2 regions of the Streptomyces sp. NPDC005566 genome follow, and region 2 is predicted to be linked to the other one. Evidence: riboswitches for the same ligand, from Rfam matches in the RefSeq annotation. Region 2 holds a riboswitch; the other holds the start of a gene.
What was found. Region 2 has a riboswitch for glycine ahead of gcvT (glycine cleavage system aminomethyltransferase GcvT). Riboswitches for the same ligand answer to the same signal wherever they lie in the genome.
Positions count from the first base shown of each region.

Region 1: another riboswitch for glycine. It lies ahead of gcvP (aminomethyl-transferring glycine dehydrogenase); the one in region 2 lies ahead of gcvT (glycine cleavage system aminomethyltransferase GcvT).

Region 1 is NZ_JBEXDB010000029.1:48,413-56,118, forward strand. Features, by position in the region: gene ABZS61_RS32510 (hypothetical protein) at 1-234, shown strand, start outside; gene ABZS61_RS32515 (DUF5999 family protein) at 522-728, shown strand; gene gcvP (aminomethyl-transferring glycine dehydrogenase) at 799-3,684, opposite strand; glycine riboswitch at 3,876-3,971, opposite strand; gene ABZS61_RS32525 (PRC-barrel domain-containing protein) at 4,105-4,476, shown strand; gene ABZS61_RS32530 (DNA polymerase IV) at 4,398-5,852, opposite strand; gene ABZS61_RS32535 (MerR family transcriptional regulator) at 5,928-6,545, opposite strand; gene ABZS61_RS32540 (bifunctional nuclease family protein) at 6,708-7,181, opposite strand; gene ABZS61_RS32545 (MerR family transcriptional regulator) at 7,235-7,706, opposite strand, start outside.
Region 2 is NZ_JBEXDB010000014.1:147,517-155,222, reverse strand. Features, by position in the region: gene ABZS61_RS22770 (ABC transporter substrate-binding protein) at 1-536, opposite strand, end outside; gene ABZS61_RS22765 (enhanced serine sensitivity protein SseB C-terminal domain-containing protein) at 723-1,514, opposite strand; gene ABZS61_RS22760 (enhanced serine sensitivity protein SseB) at 1,660-2,427, opposite strand; gene ABZS61_RS22755 (AAA family ATPase) at 2,570-3,244, opposite strand; glycine riboswitch at 3,432-3,529, shown strand; gene gcvT (glycine cleavage system aminomethyltransferase GcvT) at 3,687-4,817, shown strand; gene gcvH (glycine cleavage system protein GcvH) at 4,909-5,286, shown strand; gene glyA (serine hydroxymethyltransferase) at 5,305-6,564, shown strand; gene ABZS61_RS22735 (L-serine ammonia-lyase) at 6,720-7,706, shown strand, end outside.

The sequences.
Region 1 (7,706 bases), on a different contig from region 2:
CTGTCCGTGCCGGAGCTCTACATGCTCACGCTGTGGCTGCACGCGGACACCGACGCCGACGCCGGGGGAGGCACGCTCGCCCCGACGGATGTGCTGGTGCCCCTCGCGCCCGCTCCTCCCGGCATCACGGCCCACCGACCGCATCGCGTCTCCGATCTGCTTCCGGTCATGACCATGCGTGTCTCCCCGGCTCCGCTGCCCGGCCTGCCCGGTCTCCTCGGTTCGCCCGCCTGATCCTCGTACGCCATGCGCCCCCGCCGTGCACCACGGCGGGGGCGCATTCGTACCCGTCCGGACTAGCCCCTTCAGGCCACCCCGAACCACCCGAAGGGACAGTGCAGTTGCGTTGAACCGTCCGGCCGGGTGATGCGTCATGAGAGGAGAAGAGCAGCTGCCGCGAAATCCCTGCGGAAAGACGCCCGTGGGGCAACACTGGGACCGGACCGACTGATACGGGGGCGGCCATGAACACATCGTCAAGCCGCAGGACACTCGACTCAACGCAGCGAAAGAACCCATCCATGTGCCAGCACCAGCCACCCTGCCCGACCGCGGACTCCAACGACCGGGAAGCCGCGCGCCTGACGGCCCATCACCCGGAACAGGGCTGGAGCCTGCTGTGCAACGGCGTCCTGCTCTTCGAGGACACCGGTGAGCTGCTCCCGGACGGGCAGATCATCGCCCCGCACCGGTCGCTGAAGACCGGCCAGGTGATGAAGGCCGCCTGACCGCGGCCGGAGAAACACGGGGGCCGGCCCGGAGTGGTCTCCGCACCGGCCCCGACGGGTGTCCGCGTTTCTACTGGTCGTACTCGTCCAGCGGCGGGCAGGAGCAGACCAGATTGCGGTCGCCGAAGGCGCCGTCGATCCGGCGCACCGGCGGCCAGTACTTGTCCGAAGGCGTGACGCCGGCCGGGAAGACAGCCTCTTCGCGGCTGTAGGCGTGCGTCCACTCGCCACCGAGCGCGGCCGCCGTGTGCGGGGCGTTGCTCAGCGGGTTGTCCTCCGCGCTCCACGCGCCCGATGCGACCTTCTCGATCTCACCGCGAATGGCGATCATCGTGTCGCAGAACCGGTCGAGCTCCGCGAGGTCCTCGCTCTCGGTGGGCTCGATCATCAGCGTCCCGGCCACCGGGAACGACATCGTCGGCGAATGGAAGCCGTAGTCGATCAGCCGCTTGGCGACGTCGTCGATGCTGACGCCTGTCGCCTTGGAGATCGGGCGCAGATCCACGATGCACTCGTGTGCGACCAGACCGGCCGGGCCGTTGTACAGGATCGGGAAATGCGGTTCCAGACGCTTGGCGATGTAGTTGGCCGCGAGCACGGCGACCTGCGTCGCACGCTTCAGTCCCTCGCCGCCCATCAGGCGTACGTACGCCCAGGAGATAGGGAGGATTCCGGCCGAGCCCCACGGGGCCGCCGAGATCGGGCCGACGCCGGTCTCGGGACCGGCGGCCGGCTGGAGCGGGTGGTTGGGAAGGTACGGCGCCAGGTGCGCACGGACACCGACCGGGCCGACGCCCGGGCCACCGCCGCCGTGCGGGATGCAGAAGGTCTTGTGCAGGTTCAGGTGCGAGACGTCGCCGCCGAACTTGCCCGGCTTGGCGAGGCCCACCAGCGCGTTGAGGTTGGCGCCGTCGACGTACACCTGACCGCCCGCGTCGTGCACCTCGCCGCAGATCGCGGCGACGTGCTCCTCGAAGACACCGTGCGTGGACGGGTAGGTGATCATCAGGACCGCGAGTTCGTCGCGGTGCTTCTCGATCTTGGCGCGCAGGTCGTCGATGTCGACTTCGCCGTCGTCGGCGGTCTTCACGACGACGACCTTCATCCCGGCCATCACGGCGCTCGCGGCGTTGGTGCCGTGCGCGGAGGACGGGATGAGGCAGACCGTACGCCCCTCGTCACCATTGGCCCGGTGGTAGGCGCGGACGGCCAGAAGACCGGCGAACTCACCCTGGGAGCCCGCGTTGGGCTGGAGGGAGACGGCGTCGTAGCCGGTGACCTCGGCCAGGCGCTCCTCCAGCTCGCGGATGAGGGTGAGGAAGCCCTGTGCCTGCTCGGCCGGCGCGAAGGGGTGCAGCGCACCGAATTCGGGCCAGGTGATCGACTCCATCTCGGCGGTGGCGTTGAGCTTCATGGTGCAGGAGCCGAGCGGGATCATGCCGCGGTCCAGCGCGTAGTCGCGGTCGGCGAGCTTGCGCAGGTAGCGCAGCATCGCCGTCTCGGAACGGTGCTGGTGGAAGACCGGGTGGGCGAGGACGGTGTCGGTGCGCAGCAGGTTCGCGGGCAGCGCGTCGCCTGCGTCGGCGTCGAGGGCCTCGATGTCGCCGCCGGCTCCGAAGGCGGCCCAGACAGCCGCGATCTGCGCACGGGTGGTGGTCTCGTCGCAGGCGATGGAGACGTGGTCGGCGTCGACGAGCCGCAGGTTCACCCCGCGCTCGCGGGCACCGGCGACCACACCGGCAGCTGCGCCGGGAACGCTCACGGTGAGCGTGTCGAAGTAGGCGCCGTGCACCACGTCGGCACCGGCGGCCCGCAGGCCGTCGGCCAGGATCGTGGCGTACCTGTGGGTGCGCCGCGCGATCGTGCGCAGACCGTCGGGGCCGTGGTAGACGGCGTACATCCCCGCCATGACGGCGAGCAGCACCTGCGCGGTGCAGATGTTGCTGGTGGCCTTCTCCCGGCGGATGTGCTGCTCGCGGGTCTGGAGGGCGAGCCGGTACGCCTTGTTGCCGTCGGCGTCGACGGAGACGCCCACGAGACGGCCGGGCAGGCTGCGCGCGAACTTCTCGCGGACGGCCATGAAGCCGGCGTGCGGTCCGCCGAAGCCCATCGGGACACCGAAGCGCTGCGTGGTCCCGACGGCCACGTCCGCGCCCAGCTCGCCGGGGGAGGTGAGCAGGGTCAGGGCCAGCAGATCGGCCGCGACGGTGACGATCGCACCGAGCTCGTGTGCGCGGTCGATGACGGGCTTGATGTCACGGACCGCTCCGGAGGCGCCCGGGTACTGCAGCAGGACGCCGAAGACGCCGCGCTCGGCGACCTCGGCCGGAATTCCGTCGGTGAGGTCTGCGACGACCACCTCGACGCCGGTCGGTTCGGCGCGGGTCCGGATCACGGCGACGGTCTGCGGCAGGGTGTCGGCGTCGACCAGGAAGACGCCGTTCCTGACCTTGCCCACGCGCCGTGCGAGCGCCATGGCCTCGGCAGCCGCCGTGCCCTCGTCGAGGAGGGAGGCACCGGAGGTGGGCAGACCGGTCAGGTCGGCCACCATCGTCTGGAAGTTCAGCAGGGCCTCGAGCCGCCCCTGGGAGATCTCCGGCTGGTAGGGCGTGTACGCCGTGTACCAGGCGGGGTTCTCCATGACGTTGCGCAGGATCACGGGCGGGGTGAACGTGCCGTAGTAGCCGAGCCCGATCATCGGTGCGAGGACCTGGTTGCGGTCGGCGAGGCGTCGCAGCTCGGCCAGGACCTCGGCCTCGGTACGGGCAGCCGGGAGGTCCAGCGCCTCGGCGCTCTTGATCACGTCCGGCACGGCAGCGGCGGTCAGCTCGTCGAGGGAGCCGTATCCGACGTGCGCGAGCATCTTGGCCTGGGCCTCGGCATCGGGCCCGATGTGGCGCTGCTCGAAGGGAATGCCCTGCTCCAGCTGGGAGAGCGGAGTGCGACGGGGGGTCATGATGGAGGCCTCCTGGTCTCACGACCTGCGAGGGGCACCACGGCGTGGCTGCCCGAACGGCCTCCCCATCTGTCATCTCGACCTGAGAGCTTCACCGGCACGCCCTGAGGCACACCGGCTTTCACCGTCGGTGAGGATGGGGCCCGCCACGGCACGAGCCGTACGGATCCCGTCCTGCTTTCCAGAGTGACCTCGTCCGTGCGGTACGGGGGCCTGAGAGATTCCGGGGAGGAGTTGCTCCTTCGGCGCCACCGGATTTCTCCGGAGGACTCTCCCGCACAGGGTCAGCAGCCGTGTTCCAGACTACCAGCGGGCCGGCGCGGGCCGTCTCGAGTGGCCGAAGCCCCGGATCTGGCCTTTCGTAGTGCCTGTGGAGCAGTTGCGACCACCCTGACCGCAGTGCGACCAGTGGGAGGCACCGTGCAGACCGACATCGATCCGCGCAGCCTGATCGGCCGCAAGGCCTACGACCGCCAAGGCTCCAAGATCGGAACGGTGGACGAGGTCTATCTCGACGATGCCACCGGCGTACCCGAGTGGGCGGCCGTGCGCACCGGACTCTTCACCCGGGACGCCTTCGTCCCGCTGGAACCGAGCGAATTCGTCGACGGCACCCTGGTGATCCCCTTCGACCGCGCCCTGATCAAGGACGCTCCCGACTTCGGAGTCGGCCGCCATCTCTCCCCTGAGCAGGAGCTGCAGCTGTACCGCCATTACGGGCTGGACTCCGCCGCGCCGGGCGGCACCGGGCCCGACAGGGACTTCGGCAGGCTGGCCGGCCACGAGGAGTAGTCCACGGGGTCTCGGACCAGGGGCAGCGGGTCGGCCGGCTGGAGCTGCGGATCGTCGACACGGAACGTGCGCACCCGGCCCGGCCGCTCCCCCGGCTCCTCGAACCGGACCGTGACACGGCCGACGCCGCTGCCCTGCACCCAGCCGTGGCCGTGGACGTCGTGCCGGACGTCGTGGCCTGCGGGCCACCGCCGGCCCGCCAGCCGGTCCGCCCTCTCCTCGGCCGCCTCCTCCGCCGTGACCGGCTCGTCGGGGGCACCGCCGGCCCCGCCCTCCGACTCGTCCGCCACCGCCTGCAGCGCATCGGCGGCCTGCGCGAAGAGATCCTCCTGGGTGAAGTCCGCGAGCCCCGTGACGCCCACTCCCAAGAGCCGTACGCCACCGGTGGTGTCAACGGCCTCCAGCAACCGCGCCGCGGCTTCTCTGACGACCGTGGGGTCGTCCGTGGGGCCGCGCAGGGTCTCGGAGCGGGTGAGCGTGGAGAAGTCGTAGCGGCGCACCTTGAGCACGACGGTCCGCCCCGACCGCCCCGCGCCCCGCAGGCGCTCCACACACCGTCCGGCCAGCCTCTCGACCTCCGTCCTGACCCGGACCCGGTCGTGCAGGTCCACGTCGAAGGTGTCCTCGACCGATACGGACTTCGCGTCCCGTTCCGCGACGACGGGCCGGTCGTCGTGCCCGAGTGCCATGCGGTACAGCGCGACGCCGTGCGCCTTGCCCAGCAGACGGACGAGCTCCGCCTCCCCCGCCTCGGCAAGGTCCTGGACCACCGTCATCCCAGCGCGCCGCAGATGGTCCCCGGTGGCGGGCCCGACGCCCGGCAGGATCCGCACGGACATGGGAGCGAGCAGTTCGCGCTCCGTACCCGGCTCGATGAGCAGGAGACCGTCCGGTTTCGCCTCCTCCGAGGCGATCTTGGCCAGCATCTTGGAACCGGCCAGGCCGACCGAACCGCTGAGTCCGGTGACGCCTGTGATGACCGTGCGCAGCTGCTCACCGATCGCACGGGCCGATGCCGCGTCATCGGCGACCCCACCGGCCTCCAGGTCGACGAACGCCTCGTCCAGGCTGAGCGGCTCGACGAGCGGCGACAGCCGCCCGAGGAGCTCCATCACCTGGTCGCTGACCGTCCGGTAGAGCGCGAAGCGCGGCACCAGATAGGCGGCGTTGGGTGCCAGCCGTCTGGCCTGCGCCATGGGCATCGCCGAATGCACACCGAACCGCCGGGCTTCGTACGACGCGGTGGCAACCACCCCGCGCATCCCCAGTCCGCCCACCACCACCGGTTTGCCGCGCAGGCTGGGCTTCGCCGCCTGCTCGGCAGAGGCGTAGAAGGCATCCATGTCCAGATGCAGGATGGTGGGAGCGGATCTCACACCTACCGATGCTGCCCTATGCCACTGACAACGGGCCTGCTCCGCGCCTGTGCGGCGCGGGGCAGGCCCGGTGGCTCAGCCCGCGCGGTTGCGCCGCCGGGCCAGCTCGTCCGCGGGGTTGTTGCCGATCAGCGTCTCCCCCGTGTCGACCCGCTCCCCGTGGAGCTGGGACAGGGTCGCGTCCACATCACGCCAGACGACGCCCACGGCGATACCGAAGACGCCCTGGCCCCCCTGGAGCAGATCCACGACCTCGTCGGGCGAGGAGCACTCGTAGACCGTCGCCCCGTCGCTCATCAGGGTCATCCGTTCAAGATCCGTGAATCCGCGGGCCCTCAGGTGCTGGACCGTGGTGCGGATGTTCTGCAGCGCGACACCTGTGTCGAGGAACCGCTTCACGATCTTGAGGAGGACAACGTCCCGAAAACTGTAGAGGCGCTGTGTCCCCGACCCGTACGCCGGACGCACGCTCGGTTCCACCAGACCCGTACGGGCCCAGTAGTCGAGCTGTCGGTAGGTGATCCCGGCCGCCGCGCACGCCGTCGGCCCCCGGTAGCCGATGTCACCTGCCACTACCGCACCGTCCGCTGCCACCGCCGCCGGCTGAACCGGCTGTCTGATGGTGTGGTCGGCCGCACTGCTGTGCTGCCGGTACGGCCCACCTGCAGCCGTACCGTCGCCGCTGCTTCTCACGCCGACCTCCGTCCTTGACCTGCCATCTCGAAGGTAGGCAGTCACCAGGGGTGCGTCAACGATCGCCACACTCGGCACGCCGAGTGATAATCACCCTGAGGGTGGTTTCCCGTGTCTCGTTTCCGGGAACGGCTTGTCGGATGCGGGCACTGCACGGGACGGTCACTGACTGTTCGTACCGAAGTCCTCCGGTGAGATCTGGTCGAGGAACTCACGGAACTTCTCGACCTCGTCCTCCTGCTCGTCCGGGATGGCGATCCCGGCGTCGTCCAGCACACCGTCGCTGCCGTAGATCGGCGTGCCGGTACGCAGGGCGAGCGCTATGGCGTCGGACGGCCGCGCGCTCACCTCGACTCCGCTGGCGAAGACCAGCTCCGCGTAGAAAACCCCTTCTCTGAGGTCCGTGATCCGGACCTCTGTGAGCTCCTGGCCGACGGCCTCGAGCACATCCTTGAAGAGATCATGGGTCAGCGGCCTGGCCGGAGCCATGCCCTGCTGGGCGAAGGCGATCGCGGTCGCTTCCCCAGGGCCGATCCAAATGGGGAGGTACCGGTCGCCTCCCACTTCACGCAGGAGCACGATCGGTTGGTTGGAGGGCATTTCCACCCGGACACCCACAACGTCGAGCTCGTTCACACAGCAACCCTAGGACGTGCCCGCCATGTTTGGATAGTCGGGCTCCGCCGCGGTCAGTGGAACCGGACCTTGAGGGCGGTCTGCACGAAGGCCGCGTGGAGCCGGACGGACAGCTCCGCGAGCTCTCTCGCGGTGGCCTCCGCATGGGCCCTGGTCTGCGGATTCCGGTGCCTACGCAGGGGCGCGACCACCTGTTCGACCAGTCCTGCCTCACGATCCGCGGCGGCCTTGACGGCCCGCAGATGACGAGGTTCCAGACCGAATCGCCCCAGATCCGCCACAAGTCTCGCGACGGTCACCGCCTCGGCTTCGTAGCTTCCCTCAGGAGACGGAGCGATCAGCCCGTAGGACTCCCACTCGACGAGCTGGTCCTCACTGACGTCAGCGGCGGCAAGAAGCTCGGAGCGCCCGATCCGGGCGGCTGTGGCCCGGCCGGGGTCCGGCTCCCAGCGACCGTCCACGAGCTCGCCCTGTCCGCCGCCGGACGGCAGCGCGGCCTGCTCGCCGCGGGCGAGGGCGTCCAGG
Region 2 (7,706 bases):
ACCTCGATGACCGCCGTGTTGGCGTCCTTCGCGGTGCAGGACTTGTAGTTCGCCTTCGGCGCCTCGGGGTCCTCGTTCTTCGCGAAGCCGCCCATGATGGACTGCCAGTAGTACGAGACCGCGCTGGACTGGTACGTACCCGCCCAGTTGAACCAGTGGTCGTAGTTCGCGCAGACCGCGGCGGCGTTGAACTCCTCGCCGTCGTGGAACTTCACGTTCTTACGGAGGTTGAACGTCCACACCTTGCCGGCGGGGTCGCTCTCCCACGTCTCGGCGAGTCCGCCGACGAGCTTGCTTCCGCCGGGCTCGTGCTCGAGCAGGGCCTCGAAGGCCTGACGGGTGACCCGGAAGGTCTCACCGTCGCTGGCCAGCGCCGGGTCCAGGGACCCGGGGTCGCCCGCACCTGCGAAGACGAAGGTGTCCTTCGCTCCGTCCTTGGCATCGTTGTCCCGCTCGCTGGAGCAGCCCGTGGCGATCAGGCCGACGGCTACAGCCGCCGTGATCGCCCGAACAGTTCGGGACTTGAATATTCGCATGTGGGTCCACCCCAGGTCAGCAGTGTGTGGAGAGGTATTGATTCGCCCGAACACTACATTCGCGAAGCAGCGCGGAGAACAGTCCGCATAGCGGTGATACCTACCTGAGACCCGGACACTCAACAAACCGACCAGATACGGGACATCCTGCCCGCGCTAGTTAACCCGTTCGCAATCGGGGCGGGTTCAGCGCAGCTGCGAGGGCGGGTAGCCATACCCCGGCGCGGCGGCGGGCGGCGGGCCCGCCGGGGCGTGCGCCTCGCGGTCGTAGAACGGACGGGAGTTGGCGCGCAGCCACATGGCGACGGGGTCGTACTCGTCGGACATGGACACCGTCGAGACGGGCAGGCCGTCGGGGACCACGCCGATCGACTGCTGCATCATCGCGCGGACCGCGTCGACGGAGGGCCGGCCCGTGTCGTAGAGGTCGAGCCCGATCGCGAGGTACGGGGCGCCCAGCGCGGGCTGCACCCAGGCACGACGCAGCGCGCGGACGGCGGGGGTGCGGTGGGCATTGTGCGACAAAAGGGCGTAGAACTGCGGGATCTCGATGGCGGGTTCGGAGAGCTGCAGCGGCCCTGCGGGCATCCGGTCGAGGCCTGTCGCGATGCGGCGCAGGTCCAGCCAGGGGATGCCGACGCCGCCGCCGGGGGCATGCGGGTTGAGCCAGATGCCCCAGCGGTCGGGGAAGAGGGACCGGGCGATGTCGCGGCCGGTGACCAGCTCGTGGGACCTGTTCCAGCCACTGGCCGAGAGCTCCTGGGCGGAGGTCACGCAGGGGGCGTAGCCCAGGCCGTCGATCTCCATGTTGCCGTACTGGGCGTCGGGCGAGCCCGCCGTGCCGTGCCAGAGCAGCATCCAGACCCGGCCGTCGGTGAGGGCCCGCAGAAGCGCCTCGTAGGCGTCGGGGCGCCCGGGGGTCACTTGCCGCAGCATGTGCTCGACCTGCCCGGCCTCCGCGGTGCCTGACGCACTCACCCTGGGTCCCGCCCCTCTTCGTTCCGCTGCCCCGTCGTGCCGCGGTGCTGTTGTCCCGCTCCCGGGCACAGCGGGTGCGGCCTCGCCATCAAACCAGCTTATGCGCCGCCCCTGACACCGGCTTGACGCCACGGGCGAACCTGACTCAGTACCCCTCGCGCCGGTAGAACGGCCGTACCTTCTCCAGCATCCAGTCACCCACGGGGTCCTGGGCCACGTCGAGGAGGACCAGATTGACCCGCCACTGCAGCTGGACCCGGCCCAGCGCACGGCCCAGCGCCTCCATCGGGGCGCTCTGTCCCGCGCCGTCCCAGGTGGCGAACTCGACGCCGACGAAGAGGACGGGGTCGTCGCCCTCGATGCTGGCCAGCGCCCTGCGCGCCGTACTCACGACACCGATGCCCTGGAATTCACCGGCCACCGCGGCCAGGAAATCGACGGGGTCCTCCTTCCAGTCCGGCTCATAGAGCCGCACCCGCCCGCCGGAGGGCCCGTCCAGTGCGGTGCGCCCGGCCCGGCAGAGTTCGGCGACGGCCGGCGGCGGCAGCGGCACACCGACCGCCCCGCCGGGATTGACGGCGATGCCGAGCTGCGGGGGCAGTCCGCGGGCGAATTCGCGGGCGGGCGCGACGGTGAACGAGAGATGGGCGCCGACGCAGTACAGGAACTGGGCCTCGGAGCTGAACACCGGTACGTACGCGGCGCCGTCGATGTCGACCGTCGGCAGGTCGAGGTCGGGGCTGTCGGGTCCGCCGCCGTTCGGCAGGGGCACCCACACGCGGCTGCGGCCGAGTACCTCGACCAGGCGGCCGCCGGCCCCGGGCACGCCGAGGGAGGCGCTGAGCACTTCCTCGAGCTCGTTGGCCGGCCATCCGTGCTGCGGATGGACGGGGGCCTGGGCCGGAATGTCCACGGTGTCTGTGTCCCTTTCTCGCCGTGCTGTGCGGCAGAAACCATAGTCCGAGCCGCGCCCGGACGGCAGTGACACGGGAAACAGCGCAGGCCGGGGCGACCGGACCGTCCAGATTCCGGACGGCCGGACGGATCTCGACGGTCTATGCGTTTGCGAACGAAATCCGTTCGATCGCGGTGGCGGCCTCCCGGTCGAGCAGGACCGCGGACGCGCAACCGGGCGGCAGCAGTCCGCTCTCCGTGTCGCGCAGCAGCCGTCCGACCGCACCGCGGTGCCGGGCGAAGGCGTATCCGGAGACACCCCGTCCGCGCTCCCGCTGGCCCGCCCTGGCCACATGAGGGGTGACGTCGAGCAGGACGAGGTGCAGCGTGCGGCTCCGGCGCCCGGCCTCGCGGGCCAGCCAGCGCCGCACCCAGGCCTGGGTTCCGCAGTCGTGCACGACGACGGACCCTCCCGAGCGCAGCGCCCGCCACAGCCCGAGGTAGTGCGCGGCACGGACCAGGGGACGGTAGAGGGCGTACGGGAGTAAGGCGGGCAGGGAGCCCGCCCAGCGGTCCCTGGTGTCCTGGGAGTCGATGGCGTGCTCCCGCACCGCGCGCCGGATCAACGTCGACTTCCCGCTGCCGGGCAGTCCGGAGACCACCACCACATCGCCCGCCACGAAGTCCAGGCTGCGCGGGCCGAGCCCGTTCCTGCCCCGCAGATCACGCACCACCGGAGCGTGCGTGCCCCGGAGCCCCCGAGCGCGGGCACCCTGCTGCGCGGGCATCGCTCCGCGCGCTGCCCCTGCGGTCGTCGCGTACGGCTGCAACGTCATCGCCCTCCCCCTGCCGAGTCGCCACACCTGGCCTGCCCAAGAAGTGTAAAGAAAAGGTAATACGGGACAACCGGTTCCGGTCGCACATGTCGGCGCCCGAGCGTCCCCGGCTGCCTGCGCGGATCCGGTCGCCCCACTCTGGCGCAATGCGTGCGATGATGACCCCGCCAACTGCATACCGGCCGTTTGAATCCGCGCGGGAGAGTCCCGGTCACTGTGTGCACCGGGCGCCGAAGGAGCAAGTTCCTCCCTTGAATCTCTCAGGCCCCGTACCGCGTGGATGAGGCAGATCTGAAAAGCGGGCCGCTCGCGCGGCTCCACCCAAGGTGCAAGCCGACCCCCGCAGGGGCTGACCCTTTCAGGGGCTCTCGGCGAACCTCTCAGGTTCCGATGACAGATGGGGAGGGAACGTCCTCTGTCGCCATGCCCTGGAGCCATGCCCATGAGCACTGCCCCCGCCTCCCGTCTCACCGCCCTCGATGCGCTGCACCGTTCCCTGGGCGCGACCATGACCGATTTCGCCGGCTGGGACATGCCCCTGCGGTACGCCAGTGAGCGCGACGAGCACAACGCCGTGCGCACCCGGGCCGGACTCTTCGACCTGTCGCACATGGGCGAGATCACCGTCACCGGACCGCAGGCCGCGGCCTTCCTGAACTTCGCACTCGTGGGCAACATCGCCACCATCGGCGTGGGCCGGGCCCGCTACACGATGATCGTCGCCGAGGACGGCGGGATCCTGGACGACCTGATCGTCTACCGCCTGGGTGAGACCGAGGCCCCCGAGTATCTGGTCGTCGCCAACGCGGGCAACGCACAGCTCGTACTCGACACGCTCACGGGGCGCGCCGGGGACTTCGACACCGAGGTGCGCGACGACCGCGACGCCTACGCGCTGCTCGCCGTCCAGGGCCCCGAGTCGCCCGCCATCCTGAAGTCGGTCACGGACGCCGACCTGGACGGGCTGAAGTACTACGCGGGCCTGCCCGGCACCGTCGCCGGTGTTCCCGCACTCATCGCCCGTACCGGCTACACCGGCGAGGACGGCTTCGAGCTCTTCGTGGCTCCCGAGCACGCCGAGCAGCTGTGGAAGGCGCTCACCGAGGCGGGCGCCCCGCACGGCCTGATCCCGTGCGGTCTCTCCTGCCGCGACACGCTGCGCCTGGAGGCGGGCATGCCGCTGTACGGGCACGAGCTGACGACCGCGCTGACCCCGTTCGACGCGGGCCTGGGCCGGGTCGTGAAGTTCGAGAAGGAGGGCGACTTCGTCGGCCGCGAGGCGCTGCTGGCCGCCGCCGAGCGTGCCGAGACCGCCCCGCCCCGCAAGCTCGTCGGCCTGGTGGCCGAGGGCCGCAGGGTGCCGCGCGCCGGCTTCCAGGTCGTCGCCGACGGCAAGGTCGTCGGCGAGGTCACGTCCGGCGCACCGTCGCCGACGCTGGGCAAGCCGATCGCCATGGCGTACGTGGACGCGGCGCACGCCGCGCCCGGCACCGAGGGCGTCGGCGTAGACATCCGGGGCACCCATGAGGCGTACGAGGTCGTCGCCCTGCCCTTCTACAAGCGTCAGAAGTGACGACGGGGCGTCCCGCACGTGACGTAGTCCCGTCTCACACCGTAAGACCACCGTTCATCAGCACTCCCCCGCGTACAGGAGAATTCAGGTCATGAGCAACCCCCAGCAGCTGCGGTACAGCAAGGAGCACGAGTGGCTGTCGGCCCTCGAGGACGGTGTGGCCACGGTCGGTATCACCGAGTTCGCGGCCAACGCGCTCGGCGACGTCGTCTACGCCCAGCTCCCGGCGGTCGGTGACACGGTGACCGCGGGCGAGACCTGCGGTGAGCTGGAGTCGACCAAGTCGGTCAGCGACCTGTACTCGCCGGTGACCGGTGAGGTCACCGAGGCCAACCAGGACGTCGTGGACGACCCGGCGCTGGTGAACTCCGCCCCCTTCGAGGGCGGCTGGCTGTTCAAGGTGCGCGTCGCGGAGGAGCCGAAGGACCTGCTCTCCGCCGACGAGTACTCCGAGTTCTCCGGCAACTGAGACCCAAGGGACCCCCTGATGTCGCTTCTCAACTCCTCCCTCCACGAGCTGGACCCGGACGTCGCCGCCGCTGTCGACGCCGAGCTCCACCGCCAGCAGTCCACCCTCGAGATGATCGCTTCGGAGAACTTCGCTCCGGTCGCGGTCATGGAGGCGCAGGGCTCTGTCCTCACCAACAAGTACGCCGAGGGCTACCCCGGCCGTCGTTACTACGGCGGCTGCGAGCACGTCGACGTGGTCGAGCAGATCGCGATCGACCGGATCAAGGCGCTCTTCGGCGCCGAGGCCGCGAACGTCCAGCCGCACTCCGGTGCGCAGGCGAACGCCGCCGCGATGTTCGCGCTGCTGAAGCCGGGCGACACCATCATGGGCCTGAACCTGGCCCACGGCGGTCACCTGACCCACGGCATGAAGATCAACTTCTCCGGCAAGCTCTACAATGTGGTCCCGTACCACGTCGACGAGACCGGCGTCGTGGACATGGCCGAGGTCGAGCGCCTCGCCAAGGAGTCCAAGCCGAAGCTGATCGTGGCCGGCTGGTCCGCGTACCCCCGTCAGCTCGACTTCGCCGCGTTCCGCCGCATCGCGGACGAGGTCGGCGCGTACCTGATGGTCGACATGGCCCACTTCGCGGGCCTGGTGGCCGCGGGCCTGCACCCCAACCCGGTGCCGCACGCCCATGTCGTCACGACCACCACGCACAAGACCCTCGGCGGTCCGCGCGGTGGCGTCATCCTGTCGACGCAGGAGCTCGCCAAGAAGATCAACTCGGCGGTCTTCCCCGGTCAGCAGGGCGGCCCGCTGGAGCACGTGATCGCAGCCAAGGCGGTCTCCTTCAAGGTGGCCGCGACCGAGGAGTTCAAGGAGCGCCAGCAGCGCACCCTGGACGGCGCCCGCATCCTCGCCGAGCGTCTGGTGCAGCCGGACGTCACCGAGGTCGGCGTCTCCGTCCTCACCGGCGGCACGGACGTGCACCTGGTCCTGGTGGACCTGCGCAACTCCGAGCTGGACGGCCAGCAGGCCGAGGACCGCCTCCACGAGGTCGGCATCACGGTCAACCGGAACGCCGTTCCGAACGACCCGCGCCCCCCGATGGTCACCTCGGGTCTGCGGATCGGTACGCCCGCGCTGGCGACCCGCGGTTTCCAGGCCGAGGACTTCACCGAGGTCGCGGAGATCATCGCCTCCGCGCTGAAGCCGGCCTACGACGCCGACGACCTGAAGGCCCGCGTGATCGCGCTGGCCGAGAAGTTCCCGCTGTACCCCGGCCTCAAGTAGGTCACCCGCAGTTTGCACGTCGGGTGGGGGCACCGCGCACACTGAACAGTGAGCACGGTGCCCCCACCCTTGTCCCCGCGCTCTTCGGGCCCACCGGCCCGGCCCGCACCACCCGGCAGACAACGGCGTCTACCAGCCCCCTTAGGAGTCATCCCGTGGCCATCTCGGTCTTCGACCTCTTCTCGGTCGGCATCGGCCCGTCCAGCTCCCACACGGTCGGCCCGATGCGCGCGGCGCGCATGTTCGCCCGCCGCCTCAAGAACGAGGGCCTGCTGGCCCACACCGCATCGATACGGGCGGAGCTGTACGGCTCGCTCGGCGCGACCGGCCACGGCCACGGCACCCCCAAGGCCGTCCTGCTCGGCCTGGAGGGCGAGTCCCCCCGTACCGTCGACGTCGAGGGCGCCGACAGCCGGGTCGAGGAGATCCGCACCACGGGGCGCATCAACCTCCTCGGCATGCACGAGATCCCCTTCGACACCGACGAGCAGCTGGTCCTGCACCGGCGCAAGGCGCTGCCGTACCACGCCAACGGGATGACGATCTTCGCGTACGACCACGAGGGCGCCCTCCTCCTGGAGAAGACCTACTACTCGGTCGGCGGCGGCTTCGTCGTCGACGAGGACGCGGTCGCCGGCGAGAACCCGATCGTCCCGGACGACACCGTCCTCAAGCACCCCTTCCGCACCGGTGACGAGCTGCTGCGCCTCGCCCGCGAAACGGGCCTGTCCATCTCCTCCCTCATGCTGGAGAACGAGAAGGCCTGGCGCACCGAGGACGAGATCCGCACCGGCCTCCTGGAGATCTGGCGCGTCATGCAGGCCTGCGTCTCGCGCGGCATGGCCACCGAGGGCATCCTGCCGGGCGGCCTGAAGGTCCGCCGCCGTGCCGCGAACTCGGCCCGCCAGCTGCGCGCCGAGGGCGACCCGCAGGCGCACGCGATGGAGTGGATCACCCTCTACGCGATGGCCGTCAACGAGGAGAACGCCGCGGGCGGCCGCGTCGTCACCGCCCCGACCAACGGTGCCGCGGGCATCATCCCCGCAGTCCTGCACTACTACATGAACTTCGCCGCGGGCGGCTGCACCGAGGCCGAGAAGGACGACAGCGTCGTCCGCTTCCTCCTGGCCGCCGGAGCCATC